DNA from 2 places in the Rhizobium sp. LjRoot30 genome. Region 1 is predicted to be linked to the other one. Evidence: predicted binding sites of a transcription regulator. Region 1 holds the regulator's gene; the other holds the start of a gene.
What was found. The regulator HrcA, encoded in region 1, represses chaperone genes, less so after heat shock. The targets are predictions, from matches to a motif close to GTTAGCACTCNCNNNNNGNGAGTGCTAAC.
Positions count from the first base shown of each region.

Region 2: the regulator HrcA is predicted to act here: its motif matches at 7,215-7,243, upstream of groES (co-chaperone GroES).

Region 1 covers NZ_CAXUSG020000001.1:284,872-305,318, forward strand. Annotated here, with positions in the region: gene hemW (radical SAM family heme chaperone HemW) at 1-193, opposite strand, end outside; gene rdgB (RdgB/HAM1 family non-canonical purine NTP pyrophosphatase) at 183-827, opposite strand; gene ACSQ3I_RS01455 (VOC family protein) at 836-1,258, opposite strand; gene rph (ribonuclease PH) at 1,280-1,996, opposite strand; gene ACSQ3I_RS01465 (GFA family protein) at 2,179-2,562, shown strand; gene hrcA (heat-inducible transcriptional repressor HrcA) at 2,656-3,744, shown strand; gene grpE (nucleotide exchange factor GrpE) at 3,855-4,478, shown strand; gene ptsN (PTS IIA-like nitrogen regulatory protein PtsN) at 4,621-5,085, opposite strand; gene hpf (ribosome hibernation-promoting factor, HPF/YfiA family) at 5,165-5,740, opposite strand; gene rpoN (RNA polymerase factor sigma-54) at 5,969-7,531, opposite strand; gene lptB (LPS export ABC transporter ATP-binding protein) at 7,688-8,497, opposite strand; gene ACSQ3I_RS01500 (LptA/OstA family protein) at 8,515-9,081, opposite strand; gene lptC (LPS export ABC transporter periplasmic protein LptC) at 9,093-9,761, opposite strand; gene sppA (signal peptide peptidase SppA) at 9,949-10,896, shown strand; gene ACSQ3I_RS01515 (integration host factor subunit beta) at 10,924-11,229, shown strand; gene ACSQ3I_RS01520 (DUF1049 domain-containing protein) at 11,303-11,653, shown strand; gene ACSQ3I_RS01525 (CoxG family protein) at 11,666-12,124, opposite strand; gene ACSQ3I_RS01530 (class I SAM-dependent methyltransferase) at 12,192-13,361, shown strand; gene ACSQ3I_RS01535 (TrmH family RNA methyltransferase) at 13,358-14,218, shown strand; gene lspA (signal peptidase II) at 14,215-14,709, shown strand; gene ACSQ3I_RS01545 (ATP-binding response regulator) at 14,765-17,098, shown strand; gene ACSQ3I_RS01550 (GNAT family N-acetyltransferase) at 17,189-18,064, shown strand; gene ACSQ3I_RS01555 (NADP-dependent malic enzyme) at 18,260-20,447, opposite strand, start outside.
Region 2 covers NZ_CAXUSG020000001.1:799,307-809,492, forward strand. Annotated here, with positions in the region: gene hisS (histidine--tRNA ligase) at 1-680, shown strand, start outside; gene ACSQ3I_RS03955 (ATP phosphoribosyltransferase regulatory subunit) at 936-2,051, shown strand; gene hisG (ATP phosphoribosyltransferase) at 2,051-2,746, shown strand; gene ACSQ3I_RS03965 (DoxX family protein) at 2,825-3,271, opposite strand; gene ACSQ3I_RS03970 (glutathione binding-like protein) at 3,576-4,283, shown strand; gene ACSQ3I_RS03975 (hypothetical protein) at 4,312-4,752, opposite strand; gene groL (chaperonin GroEL) at 5,154-6,794, opposite strand; gene groES (co-chaperone GroES) at 6,862-7,155, opposite strand; gene chrA (chromate efflux transporter) at 7,327-8,700, shown strand; gene ACSQ3I_RS03995 (TIGR01459 family HAD-type hydrolase) at 8,793-9,644, shown strand; gene ACSQ3I_RS04000 (bifunctional riboflavin kinase/FAD synthetase) at 9,670-10,186, shown strand, end outside.

The sequences.
Region 1 (20,447 bases):
TCCACTCCATCTCACGCAGGAAGGCGGCGGCAAAACGCGGCTGGTCCACCGGCTGGTGGCGCACATGGCTGTTGAAATCGCAGTAGGGACATTTGGCCGCACAGAAGGGCCAATGCACGTAGACCCCGAAACCGGGCTCGCCGGTATCGGGCAACAGGTCTCCATAACCGAAGGAAGGATGATCAGGCTTCAAGGCAGGTCTCGACAAACATTTTGAAAGCGCGGGCGCGGTGCGACAGTGCTTGCGGATCGCCGGCCTTCCAGCCGTGCTTCTCTTCGGCGCTCATTTCCCCGAAGGTCGTGTCATAACCGACCGGCTGGAACACCGGATCGTAACCGAACCCCTGCGTGCCGCGCGGTGGCCAGACGACATGGCCTTCCACGTCGCCGCGGAACAGCTCGATATGGCCATCCGGCCAGGCGAGGCAGAGCACGCTGACGAAGCGGGCGGTGCGGGTTTCGAAATGGGTGGCGCCGGCCTTCTGCAGCGCCTTCTCCACCTTCTCCATCGCCATGGCGAAGTCGCGGCTGCCATCCTCGCGCTCGGCCCAGTTGGCCGTATAGACCCCCGGTGCGCCGCCGAGTGCATCGATGACGATGCCGGAATCGTCCGAGAGGGCCGGAAGGCCGGAGGCCTTGGCGGAGGCAAGCGCCTTGATGGCGGCATTTTCCTCGAACGTCGTGCCGGTCTCGTCAGGCTCTTCGAACTTCAACTCTGCCGCCGACTTGGCGGAAAAACCGAAGGGGCCGATGAGGTCGGCGATCTCGCGGATCTTGCCGGCATTGTGGCTGGCGACGACGATGGTCTTGGTGTCGAGCTTGCGCATGGTCTTTCCTATTCGATTCCCCAGATACGGGCCTCGGCGCATTCCAGGCTGTTGCCGGCCGGGTCGCGGAAATAGATGGAACGGCCGCCATTCGGCCAGGTGAAATCCGCTTCGATGGCGATGCCGGCGGTTTCAAGCGCCACTATCGTTGCCGAAAAATTCTCCTTGGCCAACCGGAAACAGGCGTGGCCCGCGCCGCTCGTGCCGTGCGGCGGCACCGGCAAGGCGGCGCCGTCTTCCGGCGGCTTTACCGTTTCCAGCGGGTTGAAGATCAACAACACGCCGGGGCCGCAACGATAAAACACATGCCGGTTGCCGACGCGGGCAATTTTTTCAAGGCCGAGAATGCCGCCGTAAAACCGTTCCGCCGCGTCCAGATCCGCCGCGTAAAGCGCGGTCTCAAGCATGGCTTCGATCAACGGCTGGCTCATGGCGCTTCGCCTGTGCGTTCCTTATGCTACCGCTTGCTTCTGCAGCGTCACCAGTTCGGCGATGCCGTTGCGGGCAAGCTGCATCAGCGTCGAAAATTCCTGTTCGGTAAACGGCTTGCCTTCTGCCGTGCCCTGGATCTCGACGATGCCGCCGGCCCCGGTCATGACGAAGTTGGCATCGGTCTCGGCGGCCGAGTCCTCCAGGTAGTCGAGGTCGATGACCGGCTGGTTGGCGAAGATACCGCAGGAAATGGCGGCGACGTGATCCTTGAGGACACGCTCGACCTTGACCATGTTGCGGCCTTCCATCCATTTCAGGCAGTCGTGAAGGGCAATCCATGCGCCGGTGATCGAGGCGGTGCGGGTGCCGCCGTCGGCCTGGATGACGTCGCAATCGATGGTGATCTGCCGTTCGCCGAGCGCTTCGAGATCGACGATGGCGCGCAGCGAGCGGCCGATCAGCCGCTGGATTTCCTGCGTGCGGCCACCCTGCTTGCCGGTGGCGGCTTCGCGCTTCATGCGTTCGCCGGTGGCGCGCGGCAGCATACCGTATTCGGCCGTCACCCAGCCCTTGCCGCTGTTGCGCAGCCACGGCGGCGTCTTGTCCTCAAGGCTTGCGGTGCAGAGCACATGAGTGTCGCCGAACTTGACGAGACAGGATCCCTCCGCATGTTTGGAAAAACCGCGCTCGAAGGAAACCTTGCGCATCTGGTCCGTTTTTCTGCCTGAAGGCCGCATGTGAAACTCCTGCTGTTGTGAGACGCCTTCTACGGCTGGCCGGCGCTTTTTGCAAAGGAAAAGGCACCGCCGCAGAAGGGAATCCGCCTTCGGAGGTCCGTCGAGATAACGGTATCGCCCTTGCAATCGGCACGACGTGCATGCCAGCGTCAGTGTGTTTGCACATACTGTCGGGAGGAACGATGAGCGAAACACATGAGGGCGGTTGCCTGTGCGGCCATATCCGTTTTTCCGCAAAAGGCCAGCCGGGCAATCCACACAGCTGCTCCTGCGACTTTTGTCAGCGCCATTCCGGCGGATTGACGCTGTATTGGGTGGAGTTTCCGAGTGAAGCCGTCGACTGGGTGGGTGAGGGCGGGGCGCCCAGCGTCTATCGGTCTTCGGATTATTCCAGCCGCTCCTTTTGCCCGCGCTGCGGCAGTACCCTCGGCGCCATCGATGATGCACCGGTCGTGGCCCTTGTGCTCGGCAGTTTCGACAACAAGGAGGCGGAGAGCCTGAAGCCGCTGTCGCATTCGTTCGAACCGCCTGAAACCGCCTGGTGGAAAGCCGGGACTCATATCTGAGGCCGATGCGGCATCCTTCACATTTCCCTTTGTGATCGGCGTCGGCATGACTATATTCCCTACAGGATCAACGATACGGTTTTTTCGGGAAATATGGGTTTAGGGCAGACGCCGGACAGGGATGTGAGCGCAGCGCTGGACGATCGCTCAAGGGAAATCTTCCGGCGGATCGTCGAGGAGTATCTCGAAAACGGCGAACCGCTGGGCTCGCGCAGCCTTTCCCGCCTGCTGCCGATGTCGCTCTCGCCGGCTTCCGTGCGCAATGTCATGGGCGATCTCGAAGAGCTCGGCCTGATCTATTCCCCCCATATCAGCGCCGGCCGGCTTCCCACCCAGATGGGCCTGCGTTTCTTCGTCGATGCCTTCATGCAGGTCAGCGCGCTCTCGCAGGAAGACCGCGCCAGCATGGACCGGCAGATGGGACCAGTGCAGCGCGGTCAGACCGTGGAAGGCCTGATGAACGAGGCAAGCCGCATGCTGTCCGGCATGTCCCGCGGCGCCGGCCTGGTGGTCACCGCCAAGTCGGATCAGGTGCTCAAGCACGTCGAGTTCATCCGGCTGGAGCCGACCAAGGCGCTGGCGGTGCTGGTCGGCGACCATGACCAGGTGGAAAACCGCATCATCGAGCTGCCGGCCGGCGTCACCTCGTCGCAACTCACCGAAGCCGCCAATTTCCTCAATGCCCACATGACCGGCCAGACGCTGCCGGATCTGCGCAAGCAATTGCAGGTCCTGAAGAACGAAGTGCGGCAGGAGCTGGACAGCCTGTCCCAGGACCTGGTCGAGCGTGGCCTGGCGGTGTGGTCGGGCGGCCAGGACGACGACAAGCCGACGCGGCTGATCGTCCGCGGCCGCGCCAATCTGCTCGAAGGCGTGGCCGGTGCCGAAGACATCGACCGGCTGCGCATGCTGTTCGACGACCTGGAGAAGAAGGACAGCCTGATCGAGATCCTCAATCTCGCCGAAAGCGGTCCGGGCGTGCGCATCTTCATCGGTTCGGAAAACAAGCTCTTCTCGCTCTCCGGCTCGTCGCTGATCGTCGCGCCCTATCGGGACGGCGAGGACCGCATCGTCGGTGCCGTCGGCGTCATCGGCCCGACGCGGCTCAACTATTCGCGCATTGTTCCAATGGTCGATTACACCGCCCAGATTGTCGGGCGCATGGCGCGGACGTTGCTGTAGCGGCGACGGACGGGCGCAGTCGCGGTCGAAACTTCGGGTAAACCCTTGATTTTTTCCCGCCAAACCTCGATATCGGGCTCAAATCCCAAAACAGTGACTGGAGATACGTCATGACCGACGAGACCCCTACGAACGGCCCGGACGCCGCTGTGAACCACAACGAGGCCGATCCCGCCGAAACTGCGGCTGCAGACGGCACCTTCGATCCGACCGAGGCGCTGAAGGCTGAAAATGCCGACCTGCGCGACAAATTCCTCCGCCTCGCCGCCGAGATGGACAACCTTCGCCGGCGCACCGAACGCGACGTGAAGGATGCCAAGGCCTATGCCGTCACCGCTTTTGCGCGCGACATGCTCGGCGTTTCGGACAATCTGCGCCGCGCCCTCGATGCCATCCCCGCCGACCAGCGGGCGGCAGCCGAAAGCGGCCTCAATGCCCTGATCGAAGGCGTCGACATGACCGAACGGTCGATGCTCACGGCCCTTGAGCGCCATGGCGTGCGCAAGCTGGAGCCGGAAGGCCAGAAGTTCGATCCGAACTTCCATCAGGCGATGTTCGAAATCCCCAATCCCGATGTGCCGAACAACACCGTCGTGCAGGTGGTGCAGGCCGGCTACACGATCGGCGACCGCGTTCTGCGCCCGGCCATGGTCGGCGTTGCCAAGGGCGGCGCCAAGGCGGAAGCCCAGCCGTCGGAGCCGGGCACGGCCAGCATCAACGAAGGCGACGCCTGAGGTTGAAACGGCGGAGAGCCATCGGCTCTCCTGCCGCCGGGTAACCCGGCGATCACATGTCGCGTTTCTTATGCGAGTGAATGGCGGACCGGTTTACAGGCGATGAGGATGGCTCCGGCTTCCGCTGGCCGGAGCGTGCGCCTCAGGCGGCGTTGGACGTCTCTTCCTGGTTGAGGAAAGCATAGATCGCCGAGGCGGAATCCGTGGCGCGCAGCTTGGCGACGAGATCCTGATCGCGCAGCACGCGGGCGATCCGCGACAGGGCCTTGAGATGGTCCGCACCCGCCCCTTCCGGCGCCAGCAGCAGGAAGACGAGATCGACGGGCTGGTCGTCCAGCGCCTCGAAATCGACAGGCTGGTCCAGCCGGGCGAAAATGCCGGTGATCGAATGGATGGCGTTCAGCTTGCCGTGCGGGATGGCGATGCCGTTACCGACGCCGGTGGAGCCAAGACGCTCACGCTGCAAAATTACGTCGAAGATTTCCCGTTCCGGCAGTCCGGTGAGCTTTGCGGCCCTAGCCGCCAGCTCCTGAAGCAGCTGCTTTTTGGAATTCACCTTCAGGGCAGGAATAATCGCATCTTGTCGCAGGAGGTCTGCCAACGCCATTCTCTTTGTCCTTCATGTGCCGAGAAAGAGGGGGCGGGATGCCCGGCCGGTTCGACCGGGCATCCCCCTTATTTCAATCTCAGCTCTTTACACTGGCGGCATCGATCCAGCCGATATTCCCGTCTCGACGACGGTAAACGATGTTCAGTTCTTCCTTGCCGGTGCTTCGGAACATGAAGACCGGTTCATCCGTCATATCGAGCGCCATGACGGCGCTTGCGACCGACATCGTCTTCAGCGACTTGCTGCTTTCGGCGACGATCGTCGGTGCATAATCCTCCGAAATTTCCTCCTGCTCGTCAGGGATCGCATCCATGACGGTATATGCAACTTCTATGCCACTGCCGTTGGTTCCGGCATGATGATGGTCTTTCAGCTTTCGCTTGTAGCGCCGCAGACGCTTCTCGATGCGCTGCGCTGCTCCGTCAAACGCTGCTTGCGGATCGTTCGCTTCACCCGTGGCATGCAGGTTGACCCCGCTGTCCAGGTGGATCTTACAATCCGCTGCAAAACGCGAACCGGACTTTTCAACTGTAACCTGACTTGAATACCCCCCGTCGAAGTATTTGGTTACGGCGTCGCCGATGTGGTCCTCGATCCGCGAACGGAACGTTTCACCAATCTCCATATGTTTCCCGGATACACGCACACTCATGGAATTTTCCTTCTTGTCGTGATTTGCGAGTACCAGTTTACGCCAACGGCTTCGCTCATCCAAGCGTTTCACGCGGCGAACATTGTTTTGCGCCGCTAAACTTAACCGTGAAGTGGGGAAATGATCGGGAGCTAGGTTTTCCTGTTCCAATTGCGGCGCGCTTCTAGCGCCCGGTGCCTTGGGAGTCAAGGGTCGTTAAATGTTTTTTAAGGTATCGGGGAGGTTGTCTCAGTAGGCGGAGACCTTCGAAAGGGCGCGCTTTTCCCGCCGGCGCTGCACGGAGGAGGGAATGTTCATGGCCTCTCGATACTTGGCCACCGTCCGCCGCGCCAGGTCGATGCCGGCCTGCTTGAGCAGGTCGACGATGTCGTCGTCGGACAACACGGCCTCCGGCGTTTCCTGGTTGATCAGGGCGCGGATGCGGTGGCGCACGGCCTCGGCCGAATGGGTATCGCCGCCCTCGGCCGAACCGATCGACACGGTGAAGAAATATTTGAGCTCGAACAGGCCGCGCGGCGTCAGCATGTATTTGTTCGAGGTGACACGGCTGACGGTGGATTCGTGCATCTTGATCGCCTCGGCCACCGTCTTGAGGTTGAGCGGGCGAAGCTGGTCGACGCCGTGGACCAGGAAGGCGTCCTGCTGGCGGACGATCTCGGTCGCCACCTTCATGATGGTTTTTGCCCGCTGGTCGAGGCTGCGGGTCAGCCAGTTGGCGGTCTGCAGGCATTCGGACATGAAGGCATGGTCTTCGCCCGGCCGATGCTTGTGTTTGGCGACCTCGGCATAATAGGACTGGTTGACGAGCACACGCGGCAAGGTATCCGGATTGAGTTCCACCAGCCAGCTGCCGTTTGCCGCTGCCCGCACGACCACGTCGGGCACGATCGCTTCCGAAACCGAGGTTTCGAAGCTGCTGCCCGGCTTGGGGTTGAGCTTGCGGATCTCGGTCAACATGTCGAGCAGGTCTTCTTCATCGACGCCGCAGATGCGCTTCAGCGACAGGAAATCGCGCCGGGCCAGAAGCTCGAGATTGTCGACCAGCGCCGCCATTGCCGGGTCGAGCCGGTCGCGCTGCCGCAGCTGGATGGCCAGGCATTCGCTAAGCGAGCGGGCAAAGACGCCCGGAGGGTCGAGGGTCTGCAACGCCTCCAGCACCGTCTCTACGTCGCCGACACTGCGGCCAAGCCGCAAGGCGACCTCCCGCAGGTCCGCCTGCAGGTAACCGGCTTCGTCGAGCTGGTCGATCAGGATTTGGGCGGTCAGCTGGTCGGCAGCCGTGGTCAGGGTGAAGGGAATCTGCTGGTTGAGATGATCCCGCAGCGTCGTCTGGCCGGCAACAAAATCGTCGAGGTCGGCGCTTTCGCCGCCTTCGCTGCCGGGCATCGACTTCCACTGGCTCATCAGTTCAGGGGCATCGGGGCGGGGCGCCACGCCCTCGTCGGAAAAACCGCTGTCGAAATTGGTGTCGAGCTGGCTGCTCAGCCGATCGGCCGTGCCGGTGTGTTCGCTTTCATACCAGTCGGAGGCCAGATCGCTGCCGCGCGGTTCCGCCGGTTCGCTACCAGCGGGCTCGTCGGCGCCGGAAAAAGGACCGTCATCGTCCCGCGTGCCGCCGAATTCACCATCCGATGGCGCAAAATCGAGCAGTGGATTCTTTTCAACTTCCTGGGCGATGAACTGGTTGAGTTCGAAATGCGTCATCTGAAGCAGCTGGATCGACTGCATCAGTTGCGGGGTCATCACCAGCGACTGGCTCTGGCGCAGGAAGAGACTGGCGGACAATGCCATGACGGACGCGAAACTCCCCTTCAGCTCGGTCGGAATTTCGCTTTCTCAGGACAAAATCCAGGCGAAATTGCAACTGGCCCAAAAATTGCTTTTTTATTTGGTTTGGTCAAGCAGGGAGTGGGGCGCCCGTCGAATTTCTGTCACACAAGGACAGTGCTAGAGGCTGAACTTGTCGCCGAGATAGAGGCGGCGGACTTCCGGGTTATTGACGATGTCATTGGCTCGGCCATGCGTCAACACTTCGCCGGCATGGATGATGTAGGCACGGTCGATCAGGCCCAGCGTCTCGCGGACATTGTGGTCGGTGATCAGCACGCCGATGCCGCGGGCCGTCAGGTGCCGGACGAGATTCTGGATGTCGGACACCGAAATCGGATCGACGCCGGCAAAGGGTTCGTCGAGCAGCATGAAGGTCGGATCGGTCGCCAGCGCGCGGGCGATTTCGAGACGCCGGCGTTCACCGCCCGACAGCGCCACCGCCATCGATTTCCGTAGCTTCTGGATGTGAAATTCCTCAAGCAGCGAGTCGAGTTTCTGCTCACGGCGCTTCTTGTTGGAATCGTGCACCTCCAGAACGGCGCGGATGTTTTCCTCCACCGTCAGCCCGCGGAAGATCGAGGCTTCCTGCGGCAGGTAGCCGACGCCGAGACGGGCGCGGCGATACATCGGCATCGACGTCACGTCGTTGCCGTTGATCTCGATCGAGCCTTCGTCGACCGGCACCAGGCCGGTGATCATGTAGAAACAGGTGGTCTTGCCGGCACCGTTCGGCCCCAGCAGGCCGACGGCCTCGCCACGGCGCACCACCAGCGAGGCGCCGTTGACGACACGCCGCGTATTGTAGGTCTTCGTCAGGCCGCGGGCGATCAGCGTGCCTTCGTAGCGCGCCTTGTCGGTCGGCGCTGCCGCATCGGCCGCTGCCGCTGGCGATCCGGACTTGCCGAACAATTTTGAAAGGGGAGAAATGGTCACGACCTGCCGGTTTACTGTTTCTTCTGCCGCGACTTCGGGTCGAGCTGGATGTTGACGCGGCCGCCGCAGCTGTCGAGCGTCGCCCGGCCGGTTTCCATGAGCACCGTCAGCTTACAGCCGGTGAAGACATTGGCGCCTTCGGACAGGACCACGCGCTTACCTTCGAGCACGAAGGTCTGGCTCGCCATGTCGAAGACGCCGGAATCGGCAGTCGCCTGCTGGGTGCCGGAACTCAGGAAAACCTTGTCCTTCACGTTGATCTTGTCGATATCGGCATTGCCCGAGGCAACCGACGTGTCGTCGCCGCCGTTCTTGCGGTAATAGACGGTCATCGTGCCGGCCTGCAGGGTCATTTCGCCCTGAACCACCTTCACGTTGCCGGTGAACAGCGCCAGGTTCTCCTGCTCCTTGATTTCAAGCTTGTCGCTTTCGATCTGGATCGGCTTGTCGTTGGAAAGCTTCAGGTTGTTCATCGAACCCGTGGTCTGCTGCGCAAGCGCATCGAAAGCAGGGGCGACCGACAGAGCCGCAAAAAGGGCCGCCGCAGTATAACGGGTAAATATGCAATATGCTGTCATGGACGCAGCTCTCAATTGCCTTGGTTGCGAATGGTGGACGGGTCGACATTCACCCGAACGTTGCCTTCAAAGGTGATAACGCGCCCCTTATCCGACATATCCAGTCGCTGCGCAAGAATCGAAGCCTGCTTGTAGTGAATGGAAACAGGGTCGTCGCTGCTCATCTTGCCGGCCTTGATATCCAGGTGGGCGGATTCGAACTTGGCTTCCAGGCCGGTGTTGAGCGTGATGGTAAAGGGTTTCGTCATTTCGAGCCGGTCCTGGTCGCGGTCGTAGACCCCTTCGGCAGCGGCAACGCGGGCAATGATCTTGTCGTTCACCGGCACGGCGGCCTTGATCGTCTCGAGCGTGATCATCGCCGGGTTGCGAATATCCTGCAACGCCCGGAGTGCCGCCATCGAATAACTGATGCCGTCGCCATTGCGGCCGGAAATGGCCGGTTTCTCCATGACGACCTTGCCGTTTTCGATCTTGGCCGATTCGATCGTGATGTTATCAGGCAGATAGGCGCGGATAAGCGAAACGCCGATGAAGACGAAAGAAATGACGACGGCGGCGATCGGCAGCAGGATTTTCAGGCGGCGAACGCGGGCGGAATGCTGCAGCGCCAAAGCATAGGCGTCGCGAACCGGTCGCGAGCCGGCATCGGCAAGTCCCGAATTGTTCAGCGTATTCAGCATTATCTCGTTCTCGTTCCAATTCCGCGGGCGCTTGCGCCGCTACGTATGCGCGCTGCGACCGCTTGCCAATATGGAGATTTTTTTGCAACAAACAATAAAAGGTGAAAAAATCCGTGAGCGTGCCGTTGATCGGCGGGGCCCCCGGACTATGAATGACAGCACCTGATTTTCGCAAAGGATGGACGTTATGGATCAATCGGCGATAGCGGACCGGCGCCGGCTGCGCCGCAAGCTCGGCTTCTGGCGCATTGCCGCGGCGGTTCTCGTCATCGGCCTCGGCATCGTCGCTTTCCGGCTGGCCGGCGGCGACATGGCGGCAAGCAGCGGTTCGCCGCATATCGCCCGCATCGAGATTTCCGGCCTGATCCAGGATGACGAAGAGCTTCTGGAGCGGCTGAAGAAGATCGGCGACAGCGATCGCGTCAAGGCGCTGGTCGTTTCCATCTCTTCGCCGGGCGGCACGACCTATGGCGGCGAGCGTGTCTTCAAGGCGATCCGCGCCGTGGCCGAGAAGAAGCCGGTCGTTTCCGACGTGCGGACCCTGGCAGCCTCCGCCGGCTACATGATCGCCACCGCCGGCGATACCATCATTGCCGGCGAGACCTCGATCACCGGTTCCATCGGCGTCATCTTCCAGTATCCGCAGACCAAGCAGCTGCTGGACAAGATCGGCGTGTCGCTGGAGGAGATCAAGTCGGCGCCGCTCAAGGCCGAGCCGTCGCCCTTCCACGATGCCAGCGAAGAAGCCAAGGCGATGATTCGCGCCATGGTGATGGACAGCTACGACTGGTTCGTCGATCTCGTCGCCGACCGCCGCAAGCTGCCGCGCGACGAGGTGCTGCGCCTGGCCGACGGCAGCATCTTCACCGGCCGCCAGGCCCTGAAGGCCAAGCTGATCGATACGCTCGGCGGCGAGGAGGCGATCCGCACCTATCTCACCGGTCGCGGCATTGACAAGGATCTCAAGATCGTCAAATGGGAGGCGCCCCGCACGGGCTCGGCCTTCGGTTTCGCCAGTGCGATTTCGACGGTGCTGAACCTGCTCGGCTACGGCGACAACACCCTCGGTTCGAGTGCAACGGACAAGTTGTTTCTTGACGGTCTTATTTCAGTTTGGCAGGTTGGGCGCCATTGAAAAAACTAATTATTTGAGGGGGCTATCGTGATCAAGTCGGAATTGGTGCAGATTGTGGCCGCGCGCAATCCCCATCTCTATCACCGCGACGTGGAAAACATCGTCAACGCGGTGCTCGACGAGATCACCGACGCGCTCGCGGCCGGAAATCGCGTCGAATTGCGCGGTTTCGGCGCCTTCTCGGTGAAGAACCGTCCGTCGCGTTCGGGGCGCAACCCGCGCACCGGCGATGCCGTCTTCGTCGAGGAAAAATGGGTGCCGTTCTTCAAGACCGGCAAGGAATTGCGCGAACGCCTCAACCCGGGCAGCGCCGACATCGACGACGACGATTGATCGTTCCGGCCGGCAGCCCTATCTCAATTTTTGCCCCGCTGCCGCCACGGAAGCGCTGTAAGGACAGAAGGCCATGACGAAAAAAATCATCAATCTCATCATCCTTCTGCCGCTCGGCATCCTGCTCGTCGTCCTTTCGGTCGCCAACCGCCAGAGCGTCACGATGGCGCTCAACCCGTTCCGGCCGGAAGACCAGGTCCTCGGCATCACCGCGCCGTTCTTCGTTTTCCTGTTCGTTGCCCTCATCGCCGGCCTGCTGATCGGTTCCTGCGCCACCTGGCTGTCGCAGGGGCGGTATCGCAAGCGGGCGCGCAATGAGGCCAAGGTGGCCATCAAGCTGCAGGGCGAAGCCGAGACGCACAAGAAGCGTGCCGAACAGCTTGCTGCCCAAGCCACCGGTTACGGCCAGCTGCCGGCAAAGTGAGGCGCGGCCCGGTCAGGCTGCGCCATTGACCCTGGCCTGCACTGCCGCCGTGAAATCGGTAAAGAACTGCTGCGCCAGCTTTTTCGAGGTCGAATCGATCAGTCTGGCCCCGAGCTGCGCAAGCTTGCCGCCGATCTGCGCCTTGACGTCATAGACGAGCAGCGTTTCCGGACCCTCTTCCTTCAAGCTCACGTCGGCCCCGCCCTTGGCGAAACCGGCGATGCCGCCCTTGCCTTCGCCCGAAATCGTGTAGCTTTCCGGCGCATTGATGTTGGAGAGGATCACATCGCCCGTAAACGAGGCGGAGACAGGTCCGATCCTGATCTTGACCACGGCGGAAAGCTCGGTCGGCGACTTCATTTCCAGGCTTTGACAGCCCGGAATACATTGCTTGAGGATCTCGGGATCGTTGAGTGCTGCCCATACCGCATCGCGCGGTGCGGCGATCCGTTCTTCACCGGTCATGTCCATGGCGTCTACCTCCTCCATTTCCAGCAAACTATGCAGATCGGAAACCGCTTTGCCAAGCGGCGGCAGAATGCTATTTGCTGCCTTCTGTATAGAGATTGAGACGGAAAAGCCCGTGAAGAACAAAGAACGGCGGCCAGGGCCGAAAAGAACGGCCGGCACGGCTGGAAAGCCCGCCCAAGGCGGCGCGCCGAAGCAGAAAAGCTTTTCGCCGCGCCCGGAAGGCCGGCCCGCGCGGACCGCACCCGGCGGCGAAAGCCGTTCGGTCGCCCGGTCGAGCGAGGTTCCCGAAGTCGAGCAACGGCCGCTGACGGTCCGCACCGGCGAACGTCCGCCCGAGCGGGTGCCGGTCATCCTGGAATCGACCGGCGCCGGCGATTTTCACCTGATCGACAGCGGCAACGGCGAGAAGCTGGAACAGTACGGGCCTTACCGCATCGTCCGCCCGGAAGCCCAGGCGCTGTGGCCGAAAGGCCTGCCGGCGCATGTCTGGGAAAAGGCGGATGCCATCTTCACCGGCGATACCGACGAGGACGGCATGGGCCGCTGGCGGTTTCCCCGCGAGGCGCTGGGCGAGACCTGGCCGCTCAGCCTGCTCGGCATCGATTTCCTCGGTCGCTTCACCTCCTTCCGCCATGTCGGTGTCTTTCCCGAACAGATCGTCCACTGGAGCTGGGTGAAGCAGCAGGTGGAGGCCGCCGGTCGTCCGCTGAAAGTGCTCAATCTCTTCGGCTACACCGGCGTCGCCTCGCTGGTGGCGGCTGCCGCCGGTGCCGAGGTGACGCATGTCGACGCCTCGAAGAAGGCGATCGGCTGGGCGCGCGAAAACCAGTCGCTCGGCCGGCTCGACAAGCTGCCGATCCGCTGGATCTGCGAGGATGCGATGAAATTCATCCAGCGCGAGGAACGCCGCGGCAACCGCTACGACATCATCCTCACCGATCCGCCGAAGTTCGGCCGCGGGCCGAACGGCGAGGTCTGGCACCTGTTCGAGCACCTGCCGTTGATGCTCGACATCTGCCGCGAACTCCTGTCGCCGAAGGCGCACGGCCTGGTGCTGACGGCTTACTCCATCCGGGCGAGCTTCTATTCCATCCACGAGCTGATGCGCGAGACCATGCGCGGCCGCGGCGGTGTGGTGGAGTCGGGCGAACTCGTCATCCGCGAGGCGGGGCTGGACGGCAAGACGCCGGGCCGCGCGCTCTCCACATCGCTATTCAGCCGCTGGGTGCCGAAATGAACAACGATTTTCGTGACGGCGGCGCGCGCCGCGTCGGCCAGGTGAAGGAAGTCACCAGCCTTTCCAACCCGATCATCAAGGATATCAAGGCGCTCTCGCAGAAGAAGAGCCGCGACGAGACGAAATCCTTCATGGCCGAAGGGCTGAAGCTGGTCATCGACGCGCTGGAACTCGGCTGGACGATCAAGACGCTGATCTATTCCAAGGCGGCCAAGGGCAAGCCTTCGGTCGAGCAGGTGGCGGTCAAAACCGTCGCCTCCGGCGGTCTGGTGCTGGAGGTCTCCGAAAAGGTACTATCCTCGGTGACACGCCGCGACAATCCGCAGATGGTCGTCGGCATCTTCGAGCAGCGCTGGACGGCGCTCAAGGGCATCAAGCCGCAGGAGGGTGAGACCTATGTGGCGCTCGACCGCGTCCGTGATCCCGGCAATCTCGGCACCATCATCCGCACGGCAGATGCCGCCGGTGCCTCCGGCGTGATCCTCGTCGGTGAAAGCACCGATCCGTTTTCGCTGGAAACGGTGCGCGCCACCATGGGTTCGGTCTTCGCCGTCCCGCTCGCCCGGGCGACGCCGGAAGAATTCCTGGCCTGGAAGAAAACCTCGGGCACGCAGATCGTCGGCACACATCTGGCCGGCGCCGTCGATTACCGCACGATCAACTACAAGAAGAAGCCGGTGGTGCTGCTGATGGGCAACGAACAGTCCGGCCTGCCGGAAGCGCTGGCGAAGGAAGCGGATGCGCTTGCCCGCATCCCGCAAGCCGGCCGCGCCGATTCGCTCAATCTCGCCGTCGCCACCGCCGTGATGCTCTTCGAGGTCCGGCGCCATCTGCTGACGCTGGATGCGCTGGCATGAATGAAACGAAACCCTTTCTGTTCGCTCGCCCCCTGCCGATCCTCATTTTTATCTTGATTGCCGTGGTTCTCGACCAGGCGATCAAGATTGCCGTCGATACCTATCTGCCGATGCAGGAGGCGGTGCCGGTCGTGCCGTTCCTGTATCTCTACCGCACCTATAATCTCGGCGTCGCCTTTTCGATGCTGTCGGGCATGGACGGCTGGTTCATCGTCGGCATGCGCATTCTGATCGTCATCTTTGTCGTCTGGCTGTGGCGGCGCACGCCCGCCGATCACCGGTTTGCCCATACCGGCTTTGCCATGATCATCGCCGGGGCGCTCGGCAATCTGCTTGATCGGTTTCTCTACGGCCACGTCATCGATTATGTGCTGTTCCACACCGGATCGTGGTCGTTCGCCGTCTTCAATCTCGCCGACAGTTTCATCACCGTCGGCGCCTGTCTGGTGGTCGTCGACGAGTTCATGCGGCCAAAAGCGAAAAAAAACTAAAATTTTACCATTCTCCTGAAGTCTATGGGAACGAGCTGCATGTTAGCCAGGATATATGAGCAACCTGGCACAGCTTCAAAAACGCCTTTCAGCGGCCTTCGGCCCGGCTGGCGGTTCGCATGTCCCCCAGGATGACGGCCAGACGGTCGTCTCCCCGGCCTTCGCCCGTTACGACGAAGTGCATGCCGCGGAACCCGATCTGGTGGCGCCACCGGCGACGGAAGGCGATGGCGACGGGGTGGCCCGTCTCTGGCTCGGCGGCGGCGGCATGCTGGTTGCGGCATTCATCCTCGCCATGGGGCTGGGCACCGGTTTTTACACCCTTTGCGGCGCGCTCGGCGCGGTGCTTTTCGGCGCGGCGCTGATTTACGTTCTCCAGCGGCCGACGCCTGTCATGGTCCCGTGGGCCGAAAAGCCGCTGGCGGCGGCGCAGAAGCGCCAGGAAGAGATCTGGCAGGACCAGCGCTGGGAGCAGGACGAGAATGTCGGCCTGCTCGGCTCCATCCACGATGCGCTCGGCGACATCGCGCTGGTGCGCGACATGAACCGCCGTATCGTCTACGCCAACGACACGTTTCGTACGTTGACCGGCTGCGTTGCGCCTGAGGGGCGCAGCTGCGAGGAGATCGGTCTGGCCTTCCGGCCGGAAGCGGAGCCTTATCGTTTCGACGTCGAGATCGCCACGCCCTTCGGCCAGCGCATCTTCGTCTGGCACGATGTCATCGCCCGCGATGCCACCACAGGCCAGCTCAAGATCCGCAGCATCGCCCGCGATGTGACCGAGGAGCGCTTGTCGGCAAAGAGCCGCGAAGCGGCCCGCATCAAGGCGGAAAACACATCGGCGGCAAAATCCCGCCTGCTGGCGACCGTCAGCCATGAAATCCGTACGCCGCTCAGCGGCATTCTCGGCATGGGCCATCTGCTTGGCCAGACCAAAATGACCGCCGAGCAGATGAATTATGTCAACGGCATCCGTGAATCCGGCCAGGCGCTGTCGCAACTGGTGCAGGACTTGCTCGATTTCTCGACCATCGAAGTCGGCCGATTCCACCTGCATCCGCGGGCGGAATCGGTGCGGCACCTGATCGAAGGGGTCGTGGAGATGTTGTCGCACCGTGCCCATGAAAAGGAAATCGAGATCGCCTCGGCTGTCTCGCCCGATATTCCCGACGTGCTGAATTTCGATCCCGCCCGGCTGCGCCAGGTGTTGTTCAACGTCATCGGCAATGCCGTGAAGTTCACCCATGCCGGCGGCGTGCTCGTTGCTGCCACATTCGATGGTCAGCATCTGGTGATCACCGTCGAAGACACCGGTGCGGGCATGACTGCGGAAGAGCAGGCGCGTATCTTCGGCGAATTCGAGCAGGCCGGCAATGCCAGCGACAAGAGCGCCGGTACCGGCCTCGGCCTGTCGATTTCGGCGCGCATCATGCGTGAATTCGGTGGCTCGCTCAGCGCCGTCAGCGAAAAAGGCAAGGGCAGTATCTTTTCCATCCGCCTGCCGCACCAGTTGAAGGGCGAGAACCGTAGCCGTTCGCTTCGCGAGAGCGAGTTGCGCGGCAATGCCGTGCTCGTCATGGCGCCGACCGGCCCCGCCAGCCGCGCGATCCTGACGACGATCGAAGCGCTCGGCGGACGCGCGGTGCTGGCGTCTAGCCTCGCGGCGACGGAAGCAGCCCTGTTGCAGGCGGAGGAAGCCGGCACGCCGTTTACCGATGTCATCGTCGATCATCGCCTGGCTGCTGTTTTCTACGAACAGGTGGCTGGCCGCGCCGATGTCGCGCGGCTGCGCTCGATTTTCCTGGTCAATCCGGAGGAACGCAATTCCCAGCCCCAGGGCGTTTTCGACGCCTGGCTTATCCGGCCGTTGCGCGAGCGCTCGCTGGTCGATGTGTTGCGCGGCCGCATGCGCGGCATGGAAAAGCGCGACGCGCTCAACGACAACCAGCCGGGCCTGGGAGCGCCGGTGGTGCAGAAGCCGGCAACCGGCCTGTCTATCCTGCTGGCAGAAGACGATCCGATCAATGCCATGCTGGTGCGGGCAACCCTGGAGAAGGGCGGCCACAAGGTTCGATTGGTGCAGGATTTCGCAGCCCTGCTCGATGCCGTCGGCGAAGCGGAATTTCCGGATCTGATCATCACCGATCTCAACATGCCGGGCGGCGACGGCATGGAAGCGCTTGCCCGCATCCGCGCCACGGAGCGCCAGCAGGGCCACGTCGCCGTGCCGGTCATCGTGCTCTCGGCCGATGGGCGCGAGGAGGTGCGGCGTCTGGCCTTGCTCAATGGCGCCAACCGTATGTTCACCAAGCCGATCGATCCGGTCCGCCTGCTGGACGAAGTGCAGGCACTCGGCCCGATGCGCACGGTGTGGACCGAGGCAAAGTGAGGGCGTCCGTCGCTCCGCGACGGGATGTCACTTTATTGTCGCATAGAAGTGGTTTATGACGCTGAGTGCAATGGTAGCGGATGAATCGCCATGACCTTAGAGCTTTTGAACCGCGATATATCGGCCGATCAAGTGCAGACCAGCACCACTGCCAAGCCGGCAGGGACGGATGTTCTGGGGCGGATCGGCACGCTGGAAACGCGTCTGGCCCGCAACGACCGTGAGATCGAGGCTGCACAGCGCATCCGCTACAAGGTGTTCGTCGAAGAGATGAACGCCACCATCTCCCCCGATGCCATGCGCCTGCGCCGCGACTTCGACAGCTGGGATCTGATCTGCGATCATCTGCTTGTGGTCGACAATGCCATCGAAGGCGACATCGAGGACCAGATCGTCGGAACCTACCGACTGCTGCGTCAGGAGATTGCGCTGGCCAAGGGCGGTTTTTATTCCGCATCGGAATTCATGATCGATCAGCTGATCGAAAACCACCCGGACAAGCGGTTCATGGAGCTGGGCCGCTCCTGCGTGCTGCCGGATTACCGCACCAAGCGTACGGTCGAACTGCTGTGGCAGGGCAACTGGGCCTATGCGCTGAAGCACGGCATGAGCGCCATGTTCGGCTGCGCCTCCTTCCATGGCGTGTTTCCGGAAGAACATGCGCTGGCCCTGTCCTTCCTGCACCACAATGTCGCCGCCCGCGACGCGTGGGCCGTCAAGGCACGTCCGGAGCTTTACCACAATATGGACCTGATGCCGGCTGAAGGCATCAACGCCCGCAAGGCGCTGATGGCGATGCCGCCGCTGATCAAGGGCTATCTGCGCCTCGGCGCCATGGTGGGCGAAGGTGCGGTCATCGACCATGCCTTCAACACGACCGACGTGCTGATCGTCCTGCCGATCGCTTCGATTTCGGATCGCTACATCAATTATTACGGCGCCGATGCCGGTCGCTTTGCGAGCTGAAGCCTGTCGTTAGCCGAACGGCTGCACAGCTGCTGATAAACGCAAAAACCTCTCTTCCGTCACCCTCGGGCTTGGCCCGAGGATCTGCCGTCGTATCCTAAGTCGTTGACGATAAAGGCATGTCTGGCGTGATCGGCACAAGGCCGAGCATGACGGTGCCGGGAAAATGGCCCTCACCGGCACCTTCAAAAACGATCAGGTCCCGGCATTGTAGGCGGCGATGGCCGCCATGTTGACGATGTCGCTGTCCTTTGCGCCCATTGAGGTGATCTGCACCGACTTGTCGAGGCCGACGAGCAGCGGGCCGATGACGGTGGAGCCACCGAGTTCCTGCAGCATCTTCGTCGAGATCGAGGCCGAGTGGAAGGCGGGCATGACGAGCACGTTGGCCGTGCCGGAGAGCCGGCAGAACGGGTACTGCTCCATTACCTTGCCGTTCAACGCCACGTCGGCAGCCATTTCACCGTCATACTCGAAGTCGACGCGACGACGGTCGAGGATCTTCACCGCCTCGCGGACACGCTCGGAACGCTCGCCGGTCGGATGGCCGAAGGTGGAATAGGCAAGCATTGCCACGCGCGGCTCGTAACCCATGCGCCGGGCAATCCCGGCGGCTTCCTCGGCGATATCGGCCAGCTCTTCTGCCGACGGCATGTCGTGGACCGCCGTATCGGCGACGAACACCGTGCGGCCGCGGGTCAGCGCCAGCGAAACGCCGATCACCCGGTGTCCCGGCTTGGCGTCGATACAGCGACGCACTTCTTCCAGCGCGGTGGAGTAGTTGCGGGTCGTGCCCGTCACCATGGCGTCGGCATCGCCGAGCGCCACCATGCAGGCCGCAAAATGGTTGCGGTCGGTCTTGATCAGCCGCTGCACGTCGCGCAGCAGATACCCTTTCCGCTGCAGCCGGGCATAGAGGAAGTCGGTATAGGCTTCGACACGTGTGGAAATGCGGGCGTTGACGATCTCGATGCCCGGACGGTCGAGTTCGATGCCGGCGCGTTCCGCCGTGGCGCGGATCAGGTCCTCGCGGCCGAGCAGCACGGCGGTGCCGAGCTGCTGGTTGGCGTAGGAGATCGCCGCGCGCATGACCTGCTCTTCCTCCGCCTCGGCGAAGACGACGCGCTTGGGATGGCGGCGCACGCGCTCATAAAGCCGCTGCAATGTCGAGGCGATCGGATCGCGGCGCGCGGACAGTTCGCGGCCATAGGCTTCCAGGCTTGGAATATCGCGGCGGGCGACACCGCTATCGATCGCCGCCTTCGCCACGGCCATCGGGATTGCCGAAATGAGCCGGGGATCGAAGGGCACTGGGATGATGTATTGCGGCCCGAACCGTGGGCGAACCCCCTGATAGGCGGCGGCGACGTCGTCCGGCACATCCTCGCGGGCAAGGCTTGCCAGCGCCCGAGCGGCGGCGATCTTCATCGCGTCGTTGATCGTCGAGGCGCGCACGTCGAGTGCGCCGCGGAAGATGTAGGGGAAACCGAGCACGTTGTTGACCTGGTTCGGATAGTCCGAGCGGCCGGTCGCCATGATCGCGTCGTCGCGGATGCGGGCGACTTCTTCCGGGGTGATTTCCGGGTCGGGATTGGCCATGGCGAAGATGATCGGCTTCGGTGCCATGGAGCGGATCATGTCTTCGGTGAAGGCGCCCTTCTGCGACAAGCCGAAAACGACGTCGGCGCCGTTCATCGCTTCTTCCAATGAGCGGCGGTCGGTCTTGACCGCATGCGCCGATTTCCACTGGTTCATGCCTTCGGTGCGGCCCTGGTAGATGACGCCCTTGGTGTCGCAGAGGATGATGTTTTCCGGGTTGAAGCCCATCGACTTGATCAGCTCGACGCAGGCGATGGCCGCGGCACCCGCGCCGTTGCAGACGAGGCGCGTGGTTTTCAGGTCGCGGCCGGTCAGCTCCAGCGCGTTGATCAGGCCGGCGGCGGCGATGATGGCGGTGCCGTGCTGGTCGTCATGGAAGACGGGGATGTCCATCAGCTCGCGCAGGCGGCTTTCGATGATGAAACATTCCGGCGCCTTGATGTCTTCAAGGTTGATGCCGCCGAAGGAGGGGCCGAGGTAACGCACGCAGTTGATGAACTCGTCGACATTTTCCGTATCGACTTCGAGGTCGATGGAATCGACATCGGCAAACCGCTTGAAGAGCACGGACTTGCCTTCCATCACCGGCTTGGAGGCCAGCGCACCCAAATTGCCAAGGCCGAGGATCGCCGTGCCGTTGGAAATGACCGCCACCATGTTGCCGCGTGTTGTATAGTCGTAGGCGGTGGCCGGATCTGCGGCGATCGCCTTGACGGGAACGGCAACGCCGGGGGAATAGGCGAGCGACAGGTCGCGTTGCGTCGCCATCGGCTTGGTGGGCGTG
Region 2 (10,186 bases), 510 kb from region 1:
GCCTGGTCACCAGTGCCGGTTACCGCTCTGACCGGATCAAGATCGATCCTTCCGTCGTGCGCGGTCTCGAATATTACACCGGCCCGGTCTACGAGGCAGAGCTGCTGTTCGACGTCACCAACGAAAAAGGCGAAAAGGTCGTCTTCGGCTCCGTCGGCGGTGGCGGGCGGTATGATGGCCTCGTCTCGCGCTTCATGGGCCAGCCGGTGCCGGCCACCGGTTTCTCCATCGGCGTCTCGCGGCTGATGACGGCGCTCAAAAATCTCGGCAAGCTCGGCCAGGACGAGGTGATCGCCCCAGTCCTCGTCACCGTCATGGATGGCGATGTCGAGAGCATGGGCCGTTACCAGCGTTTCACGCAGGCGCTGCGTGCCGCCGGCGTCCGCGCCGAGATGTACCAGGGCAACTGGAAGAAATTCGGCAACCAGCTGAAATATGCCGACCGCCGCGGTTCGCCCGTTGCCATCATCCAGGGCGGCGATGAACGCGCCGAGGGTGTCGTGCAGATCAAGGACCTGATCGAAGGCAAGCGCCTCTCCGGCGAGATCGAGGACAATGCCGCCTGGCGCGAAGCCCGCGTGGCGCAGGAAACGGTGCCGGAAGCGGATCTGGTCGCCAAGGTTCTGGAGATCCTGGCAGCCCAGGCCGAGGACAGGGCACAGGCGGCTCGCAATGCTTGAGGCTTTCCGGGTGTCGGCCGACATCATGCCTTCACGGCTTGCTCCCTCTTCTCCCCGGCGGGGAGAAGGTGGCGCGCAGCGCCGGATGAGGGGGGCGCCGGTGCTGCAAACGGCTCTCGTTGCATTTCACTCGTCCGTCGCCTGCGCTCCGGCCGTTCGCGGCTTGCGCCGCTCGCCCCCTCATCTGCCCTTCGGGCATCTTCTCCCCGCTGGGGAGAAGATGGCGCTATCCGGTAGCGCAGGAGGAGAAACCCGATGCCGCTGATCAACATGCCGGACTTCGCGGCAAAACTGCTCGACGATTTTGCCGCCCGCGGCGCGTTGCGCATCGATACGCCGGTGATCCAGCCGGCCGCCCCCTTCCTCGACATGGCGGGCGAGGATCTGCGCCGCCGCATCTTCCTCACCGAAAGCGAAACCGGCGAAAGCCTGTGCCTCCGGCCGGAATTCACCATCCCTGTCTGCCTGCGCCATATCGAAAGCGCCACCGGCACGCCGCGGCGCTATTGTTATCTCGGCGAAGTGTTCCGCCAGCGGCGCGATGGCGAAAACGAATTCTACCAGTCGGGTATCGAGGATCTCGGCGAAACCGCCATTGCCGCTGCGGATGCGCGTGCCATCAACGATGCCGTCCAGATCATCGCCGGCCTGCTGCCCGGCCGCCCGCTTGCCGTGACGCTTGGCGACCAGGCGGTGTTCGAGGCGGTGGTGCGGGCGCTCGGCCTTCCCGGCGGCTGGCAGAAGCGCCTGATCCAGGCTTTTGGCAATACGGCGCAGATCGAGCAGATCCTGCTGCGGCTTGCCTCGCCGCAGCCGGTCACCGGGTTTGCGCCTGATATCGCCACCCTGCTGGGCGGGGACGAGGCGGCGCTGATCGCGCACATCGACCGCACCATGCAGGAAACCGGCTATTCCACCAATGCCAGCCGCTCGCCGCGCGAGATTGCTGCGAGGCTTAAGGAAAAGCTGTCGCTTGCCGAAACAAGGCTGGACGGCGCGGCGCTGCTGTTGCTGCGCGAATTCCTGTCGCTGGAACTGCCGCTTGCCGAGGCCTCAGCAGCGCTTGCCGGTTTTGCCGACGCGGCCGGTTTTTCGCTGAAAGGCGCGCTCGCCGGCTTCGAGGAGCGGGTGGCGGCGCTGACCGATCTCGGCATCGATCTTTCCCGCATCACCTACCGCGCCGCCTTCGGCCGGCCGCTTGATTATTACACCGGCCTGGTCTTCGAAGTGACGCGGGCAGGCGATGGCGCGGTGCTTGCCGGCGGCGGCCGTTTCGACCGGTTGCTGACACTGCTTGGCGCACGCGAGGACATACCGGCGGTCGGCTTCTCCCTGTGGCTGGACCGCATCGAACAAGCGAGGGCGCGCTGATGACCATCACCATCGCCTTGCCGTCCAAGGGGCGGATGAAAGAGGATTCGGCGGCGATCTTCGAACGTGCCGGCCTGCCGATCGTCGCCGTCGGCAACGAGCGCTCCTATCGCGGCCGTGTCGAGGGCTGGGACGATATCGAGATCGCCTTCCTCTCCGCGTCTGAAATCTCCCGCGAGATCGGCAATGGCAGCGTCGATTTCGGCGTTACCGGCGAAGATCTGGTGCGTGAAGAGCTTGCCGAGGCCGACCGGCGCATGGAGATCGCCGCCCGGCTCGGTTTCGGCCATGCGGATGTCGTCGTCGCCGTGCCGGAAATTTGGCTCGATGTCGACAGCATGGCCGACCTCGGCGATGTCGCCGCCGATTTCCGTGCCCGGCATGGCCGGCGCCTGGCGATCGCCACGAAATACTGGCGGCTGACCCAGCAATTCTTCTCCGGCAGCCATGGCATCCAGCTCTATCGCATCGTCGAAAGCCTGGGCGCAACGGAAGGCGCACCGGCCTCCGGTTCGGCCGATATCATCGTCGACATCACCTCCACCGGTTCGACGCTCCGCGCCAACCACCTGAAGGTTCTGCCGGACGGCGTCATCCTCAAATCCGAGGCCTGCCTGGTGCGGGCGCGGAAACCGGCCCATGAGGGCGATCCGCGCATAAGCCGGATCATCGAGGCGATCCGCGGCGCGCTCTGAGCCGATCTAAAGAATGGCGACAAAAAACCCGCCGGTCTAAACCGGCGGGTTTCTCGTCTTGGGGGCAGGGGATCGTTATCAGGCGTGGACGGCGGCACCGCCGCGGCGCGCATCGATCGAGTAGGCGCCTGCGCCGACCGTGGCGAGCAGGATGTAGGCGCCGGCCAGCGTGAAATTCTTCATCAGCATGATCTGGTTCAGGGCGGTCAGCCAGCCGTTGGCGGCGGCCGGGAAATCAGGAACGTTGATGGCGGCGCTGTGGAAGGCCAGGCCGGTGAACACGCAGAACAGGGCGAGCAGCCAGCCGACGATACGGGTCTGGAAACCGACGAGCACGGCAAGGCCGGTGACGAGTTCGAAGAGGCCGGCGAGGTAAGCCAGGACGTTTGCCGCCGGCATGCCGGCGCCGGCGATCATGCCGGCCGTACCGCTCGGATCGGCGAGCTTGCCGAAACCGGCATAGATGAACATGAAGGAAAGCAGAACGCGGGCGAGAAGAATGAGTGCACTGTTGGGACTGGACATTTTTGGCTCCTGTTGATCGGCCCTGTCTGGTCAGGACCGTCGGTTGAATTTCATGGCTCTTATGTGCCTGCTTTCAGTCGTCTTTGATAGATAAACGAACCGGGACATATCGTTCACAATTTGATGACAATCTCCCGGCAGGCGGCATGTTTCCGCGCCCGCCATCATTCTCCGCGATATGACGGATATCAATTGTCGCCCGCCGGTTTTCCCGTCTTGTCGCTCACGTTAAATCGATCAGGCGACCTCTTCCGCCGCGGTCGGGTGGGCGATATGTAGAAACTATCAGACCCAGGAGAACCGAATGGCCGATTTGTCCAACTTCCCCATCACCAGCCGCTGGCCCGCCCAAAATCCGGATGTCATCCAGCTCTATTCGCTGGCGACGCCGAATGGCGTGAAGATTTCCATCGCGTTGGAAGAGCTGGGGCTGCCCTATGAGGCGCATCTGATTTCGTTCGATACCGTCGACCAGAAGTCGCCGGAATTCGTCTCGCTCAATCCCAATGGCCGCATTCCGGCGATCATCGATCCCAATGGCCCGGATGGCAAACCGATCGGGCTGTTCGAATCCGGCGCGATCCTCATCTATCTCGCCGAAAAGACCGGCAAGCTGATCCCGGCCGACGCCGCCGGCCGCTATGAGACGATTGCCTGGGTGATGTTCCAGATGGGTGGCGTCGGGCCGATGTTTGGCCAGTTCGGCCACTTCTTCAAATATGCCGCCGCCAAGGTCGCCAACAATTCCTATCCGGTCGAGCGTTACCGCGACGAGGCCAAGCGCCTGCTTGGCGTGCTGGAAGAGCGCCTGTCATCCCGCCAGTGGATCATGGGTGACGAATACACGATTGCCGATATCGCGACCTTCCCCTGGGTGCGCGGCGTCGATGTCTTCTACGGCGGCAAGGATGTGCTCGAACTGGAGAAATTCCCGGCCGTCATGGACTGGGTAGCGCGTGCCTATGCCCGCCCGGCCAGCGAGAAGGGTTGGAAGGTTCCCTCGAAAGGGTGACCTTTCCGATACCGTCGGCCGCCAGCCGTTACTGGTGGCCGACGAGATGGACGCGTGGATCGAGCTTGAAGCGGGGATAGAGGAAAACCCCGATGAAGCGTCCCGATTGTCGCCCATCGAGTCCGGCCGACTCGCCGATGCAGAATACCGGTTGACGGAGCGCTGATTTCGGCTGGATGGTGCTGGAGTAGCAGAAGGACGAAGAATTCGTCGCTGCCTGTTCGAAAAGCTCCAGGATCCGCAGCTGGTCATGCGTTTCGTAGCAGCGCAGCAGGTTCAGCAGGCCGCATTCGGACTGGCTGACTCCGTGCATCGCCATGGAATGAGGGCCGAGGGAGACGATGCCGCTTTCCAAATCAGCCGTCCAGTCTTCGCTGATGCAGAGCTGTCTGAGAAGTTCATGATTCGCCTCCTCTGGGGAGTCCTGCGTAAAAGGCGTGGCAATATTGGTCCTGGCAATCTTGAACAAAAGTATTCCCCAGTCCGAAAATAAAGCATGCCTGCGCATGCTTGGCATTACACTTCGATCCAAATAACGCGTGACGATAGATTTCGTAAAAACAGACGAGGATCGACTTCGATCCCGTTGTGTTCGGTCAAGTAAGCTTTGCATAAAAGAAAGGCTGGACATGTCGATGCGCGGCTACGCATCGCAGGGCGATGGCAATGCTCCTCCACGCTCAACCCTCTGCATTCGAGGCAGCACTTATAGTTTCTTTTGTGTAAACGGCAACGTTTTTTTGCACGCGGCGGAGTTGCCGAAAAAAGCAGCGCGCAACGGCGAAGGGTCTGCCCAAAAAGAGAAAGGGGCGATCCGAAGACCGCCCCTTCCGAACTGAACCGGATGGCTCAGATGCAAGACATAAAGTCTTACATCATGTCCATGCCGCCCATGCCGCCCATGCCGCCCGGCATGCCGCCAGGAGCATCCTTCTTCGGCAGTTCGGCGATCATGGCTTCCGTCGTGATCAGCAGCGAAGCAACCGAAGCAGCGTTCTGCAGGGCGGTACGAACGACCTTGACCGGGTCGACGATACCCATGGCGATCATGTCGCCATATTCGCCGGTCTGGGCGTTGTAGCCGAAGTTGTCTTCGTTCTTGTCGAGAACCTTGCCAACAACGATCGAAGCTTCGTCACCGGCGTTGTCGGCGATCTGGCGAACCAGGGCCTGCAGAGCGCGGCGAACGATGTTGACGCCAGCTTCCTGGTCGTCGTTCTCGCCCTTGGCAGTGATCTTCGTGGAGGAACGCAGCAGGGCGATACCGCCGCCCGGTACGATGCCTTCCTGAACGGCAGCGCGCGTCGCGTTGAGAGCGTCGTCGATGCGGTCCTTCTTTTCCTTGACTTCGACTTCCGTCGAGCCGCCGACGCGGATGACGGCAACGCCGCCAGCGAGCTTGGCAAGACGTTCCTGCAGCTTTTCGCGGTCGTAGTCGGAAGAGGTTTCTTCGATCTGGGCCTTGATCTGCGCGACGCGGCCTTCGATGTCCGACTTGGCACCGGCACCGTCAACGATCGTCGTGTTTTCCTTGGAGATCGAGACCTTCTTGGAACGGCCGAGCATGTCGAGGGTGACATTTTCGAGCTTGATGCCGAGGTCTTCGGAGATGACAGTGCCGCCCGTCAGGATGGCGATGTCTTCGAGCATGGCCTTGCGGCGATCGCCGAAGCCCGGAGCCTTGACGGCAGCGATCTTCAGGCCGCCACGCAGCTTGTTGACGACGAGCGTAGCAAGAGCTTCGCCTTCGACGTCTTCAGCGATGATGAGGAGCGGCTTGCCGGTCTGGACGACGGCTTCGAGAACCGGAAGCATGGCCTGCAGGTTCGAGAGCTTCTTCTCGTGGAGGAGAATGAAGGCGTCTTCGAGGTCGGCAACCATCTTTTCAGCGTTGGTGACGAAGTAGGGCGACAGGTAGCCGCGGTCGAACTGCATGCCTTCGACGACTTCGAGTTCGGTTTCGGCGGTCTTGGCTTCTTCAACCGTGATGACGCCTTCGTTGCCGACCTTCTGCATGGCTTCAGCGATGTCGAGACCGACCTGCTTGTCGCCGTTTGCGGAGATCGTGCCAACCTGGGCAACTTCTTCCGACGTGGAGATCTTCTTGGCCTTGGCCTGGAGATCCTTGACGACTTCGGCAACGGCGAGATCGATGCCGCGCTTCAGGTCCATCGGGTTCATGCCGGCTGCAACGGCCTTGTTGCCTTCGCGAACGATGGCCTGGGCAAGAACGGTTGCGGTCGTGGTGCCGTCGCCGGCGATGTCGTTGGTCTTCGAAGCGACTTCGCGGACCATCTGGGCGCCCATGTTCTCGAACTTGTCTTCCAGTTCGATTTCCTTGGCGACGGAAACGCCGTCCTTGGTGATGCGCGGAGCGCCGAAGGACTTGTCGATAACAACGTTACGACCCTTCGGGCCGAGCGTTACCTTGACTGCGTCAGCGAGAACGTCCACGCCGCGCAGCATCTTTTCGCGCGCGCTGCGGCCGAATTTTACTTCTTTAGCTGCCATTTTCAAAACTCCCGAGCCACAATGGCTTCTTGGTGGTTTGTTGAGACTGATGGAACGGTCGGCCTGATCAGCCGATGATGCCCATGATGTCGGCTTCCTTCATGATCAGAAGGTCTTCGCCGTTGAGCTTGACTTCGGTGCCGGACCACTTGCCGAACAGGACGCGGTCGCCGGCCTTGACATCAAGCGGAACGACCTTGCCGGACTCGTCACGGGCGCCGGAGCCGACGGCGACGATTTCGCCTTCCTGCGGCTTTTCCTTGGCGGTATCCGGAATGATGATGCCGCCCTTGGTCTTGGCTTCAGATTCAACGCGACGAACGACGACGCGGTCGTGCAGCGGACGGAAATTGGTTGTCATTGTCTAATCCCTCGATCAAATGACTTCTGCGGATAGCGAGGCGATCCGCGCGGATGGCTGTTAGCACTCCTCTTTGCTGAGTGCCAGCGACGTTTGAGATAAGGAGCGGCGCCAAACGAGTCAAGGACGCGCCTTCTAAAAACTTTCAGAAAATATGGTTAGCAATACGGCATGAACCATCGAATCGAAAAAGATCTTGTCCTTGAACCACCGCAGGCTCCCTCTTTCGGGGACATGGTTGCGGTTTTTGCCCGCATCGGGCTCCTGAGCTTTGGCGGTCCCGCGGGTCAGATCGCCCTCATGCATCGCACGCTTGTCGATGAAAAACGCTGGATCTCGGAGGAGCGTTTCCTGCATGCGCTGAACTATTGCATGTTGCTGCCCGGCCCGGAGGCGCAGCAGCTTGCCACCTATGTTGGCTGGCTCCTGCACCGCACCCGCGGTGGGCTGGCAGCGGGTTTGCTATTCATCCTGCCGGGGCTTTTGGTCATTCTCGGCCTCTCCGCCGCCTATGCCGTCTTTCATGAGGCCGGCTGGCTGCAGGGATTGTTCTTCGGTCTCAAGGCCGCCGTGCTGGCCATCGTCATCGAGGCGGTGATCCGCGTCGGCAAGCGGGCGCTGAAACATCGCCTTCACTATGCGATCTGTGGTCTCTCCTTCCTGGCGCTGTTCGTCTTCAATATCCCGTTTCCGGTGGTGATCCTGGCTGCCGCCGTGGCCGGCCTGATCGCTGGGCGGTTCGCCGCTTTTTCCGCCGTGCCCGCTGAAGGCGACATGCTGTCCGGCCCGCCGACGTCGCTGCGCAGGACGCTTTTGACGCTCATCGCCTGGCTGCTCGTCTGGCAGGCGCCGCTTCTGCTGATCTTCGGATTGACGGCGGGCAACACAGACAATGTCTTTTCGTCGCTGTTCGGCTTCTTCTCGCAGATGGCAATCGTAACGTTCGGCGGTGCCTACGCCGTGTTGAGTTATGTGGCGCAGATGGCGTCCGGCCATTACGGCTGGCTCAGCCCCGGCGAGATGCTGGACGGCCTGGCGCTGGCCGAAACGACGCCGGGACCGCTGGTGCTGGTGCTCTGTTTTGTCGGCTTCATCGCCGCGTTCCGCAATCCGTTCGGCCTGGATCCGGTGCTGGCGGGTCTTGTCGGTGGCACGCTTGCAGCCTGGGCCACCTTTGCGCCAAGCTTTCTTTTCATCTTCGTCGGGGCGCCCTATGTCGAGCGCTTGCGCAAAAACCGCATCGTCGCCAATGCGCTGTCGGCGATCACCGCCGCTGTCACCGGCGTCATCCTCAATCTGGCGCTCTGGTTTGGCCTGCACGTGCTGTTCGGCGAAGTCGGGCGGCTGACGCTTCTATCCTCTCCGGGCGATGGCGGGCAGGCACCGCTCGCCTCGCTGCCCTGGCCGGTGTGGGCGAGTATCGATTGGGCGGCGCTGGCCCTGTCGCTTCTTTCCGCCGTGCTGGTGTTGCGCTTCCGCCTCGGTGTGGCGCCGGTGCTGGCGGTCGCCGCAGTCGCCGGCTGGATCGTCCGGGCGGCGCTTTGAAGGTTTTTGGAAGCACTGCAGTAAATTTCCTTGCCATCGTGCTGTTCCTTTGCGATGTCACCCCTTGATTTCGAAGAAAGCCGGGGTTTCGCATGGCCGAACGCATCCACAGTCTGCAGGACATCATCGAGCAATATGATGTGGTCCTCTGCGATGTCTGGGGCGTGGTGCACAATGGCATCGATCCGTTTCCGCTCGCCTGCGAGGCACTGCTGGCGGCGCGGCGCTCCGGTGTCACCGTCGTGCTGATCACCAATTCTCCGCGGCCTTCCGCCGGTGTCGTGTCGCAGTTCAAGGCGATCGGCGTCGGCGAGGAAACCTACGACCGGATCGTCACCTCCGGCGACGTCACCCGCGAGCTGATCGCCCGTCAGGGGCCGAAGAAGGTCTTCCTGCTTGGGCCGGAGCGCGACCTGCCGCTGCTGGAAGGGCTCGACGTCACCCGCGTCGACAGCGAGGAGGCTGAGATCATTCTCTGTTCCGGCCTGTTCCGCGACGAAGAGGAAAGCCCCGACGACTACCGCGACATGCTGGCGGCGCTGCAGGCCCGCAACCTGCCGATGATCTGCGCCAATCCCGACCTGGTGGTCGAACGCGGCACGAAGATGATCTACTGCGCCGGCTCGCTTGCCGCGCTTTACCGCGAACTGGGCGGCGAGACGCTGATCGCCGGCAAGCCGTTTTCGCCGATCTACGACGCCTGCCTTGCCAAGGCCGAGGCTTTGCGCGGCGCATTCGCCCGCGACCGCGTGCTCGCCATCGGCGACGGCATGCCGACGGATGTGCGCGGCGCCATCAACCAGGATCTCGACCTGCTTTACATCAGCGGCGGCATCCATGCCGCTGAATACGTCCGCGACGGCGCGACGGACGAGGCCGCACTTTCCGCCTTCTTGACGCGCAACGTTGCGGCGCCGAAATGGTGGATGCCGAAACTGGCGTGATTTTTCTGCAGACAGGTATGATGCGATGACCGTTTTCCACCGCAATGAAGCGAAAGAGGCCCTGCCGGAACGGCTGAAGGGCGGCGTGCTTGCCATCGGTAATTTCGACGGCGTGCATCGCGGCCATCAATCGGTGTTGAGCCGGGCGCTGGAAATCGCCGAAGATCGCAACGTGCCGGTGCTGGTGCTCACCTTCGAGCCGCATCCGCGCACCGTCTTCAAGCCGGAGACCCCGGTGTTCCGGCTGACGCCGGCGCCGCTGAAGGCGCGGCTGCTGGAGGGCATGGGTTTTCATTCGGTGATCGAATATCCCTTCACCCGCGAATTCTCGCAGCGCTCTGCCGATGAGTTCGTCTCCTCGGTGCTGATGGACTGGATCGGCGTCTCGGAAGTGGTAACCGGTTTCGATTTCCATTTCGGCCGCGGCCGCGAAGGCGGACCGGCCTTCCTGATGGAAGCCGGCAGCCGCAACGGTTTCGGCGTCACTCTGGTCGATGCCTTCCGCGACGAAAATGCCGAGGTGATCTCGTCCAGCCGCATCC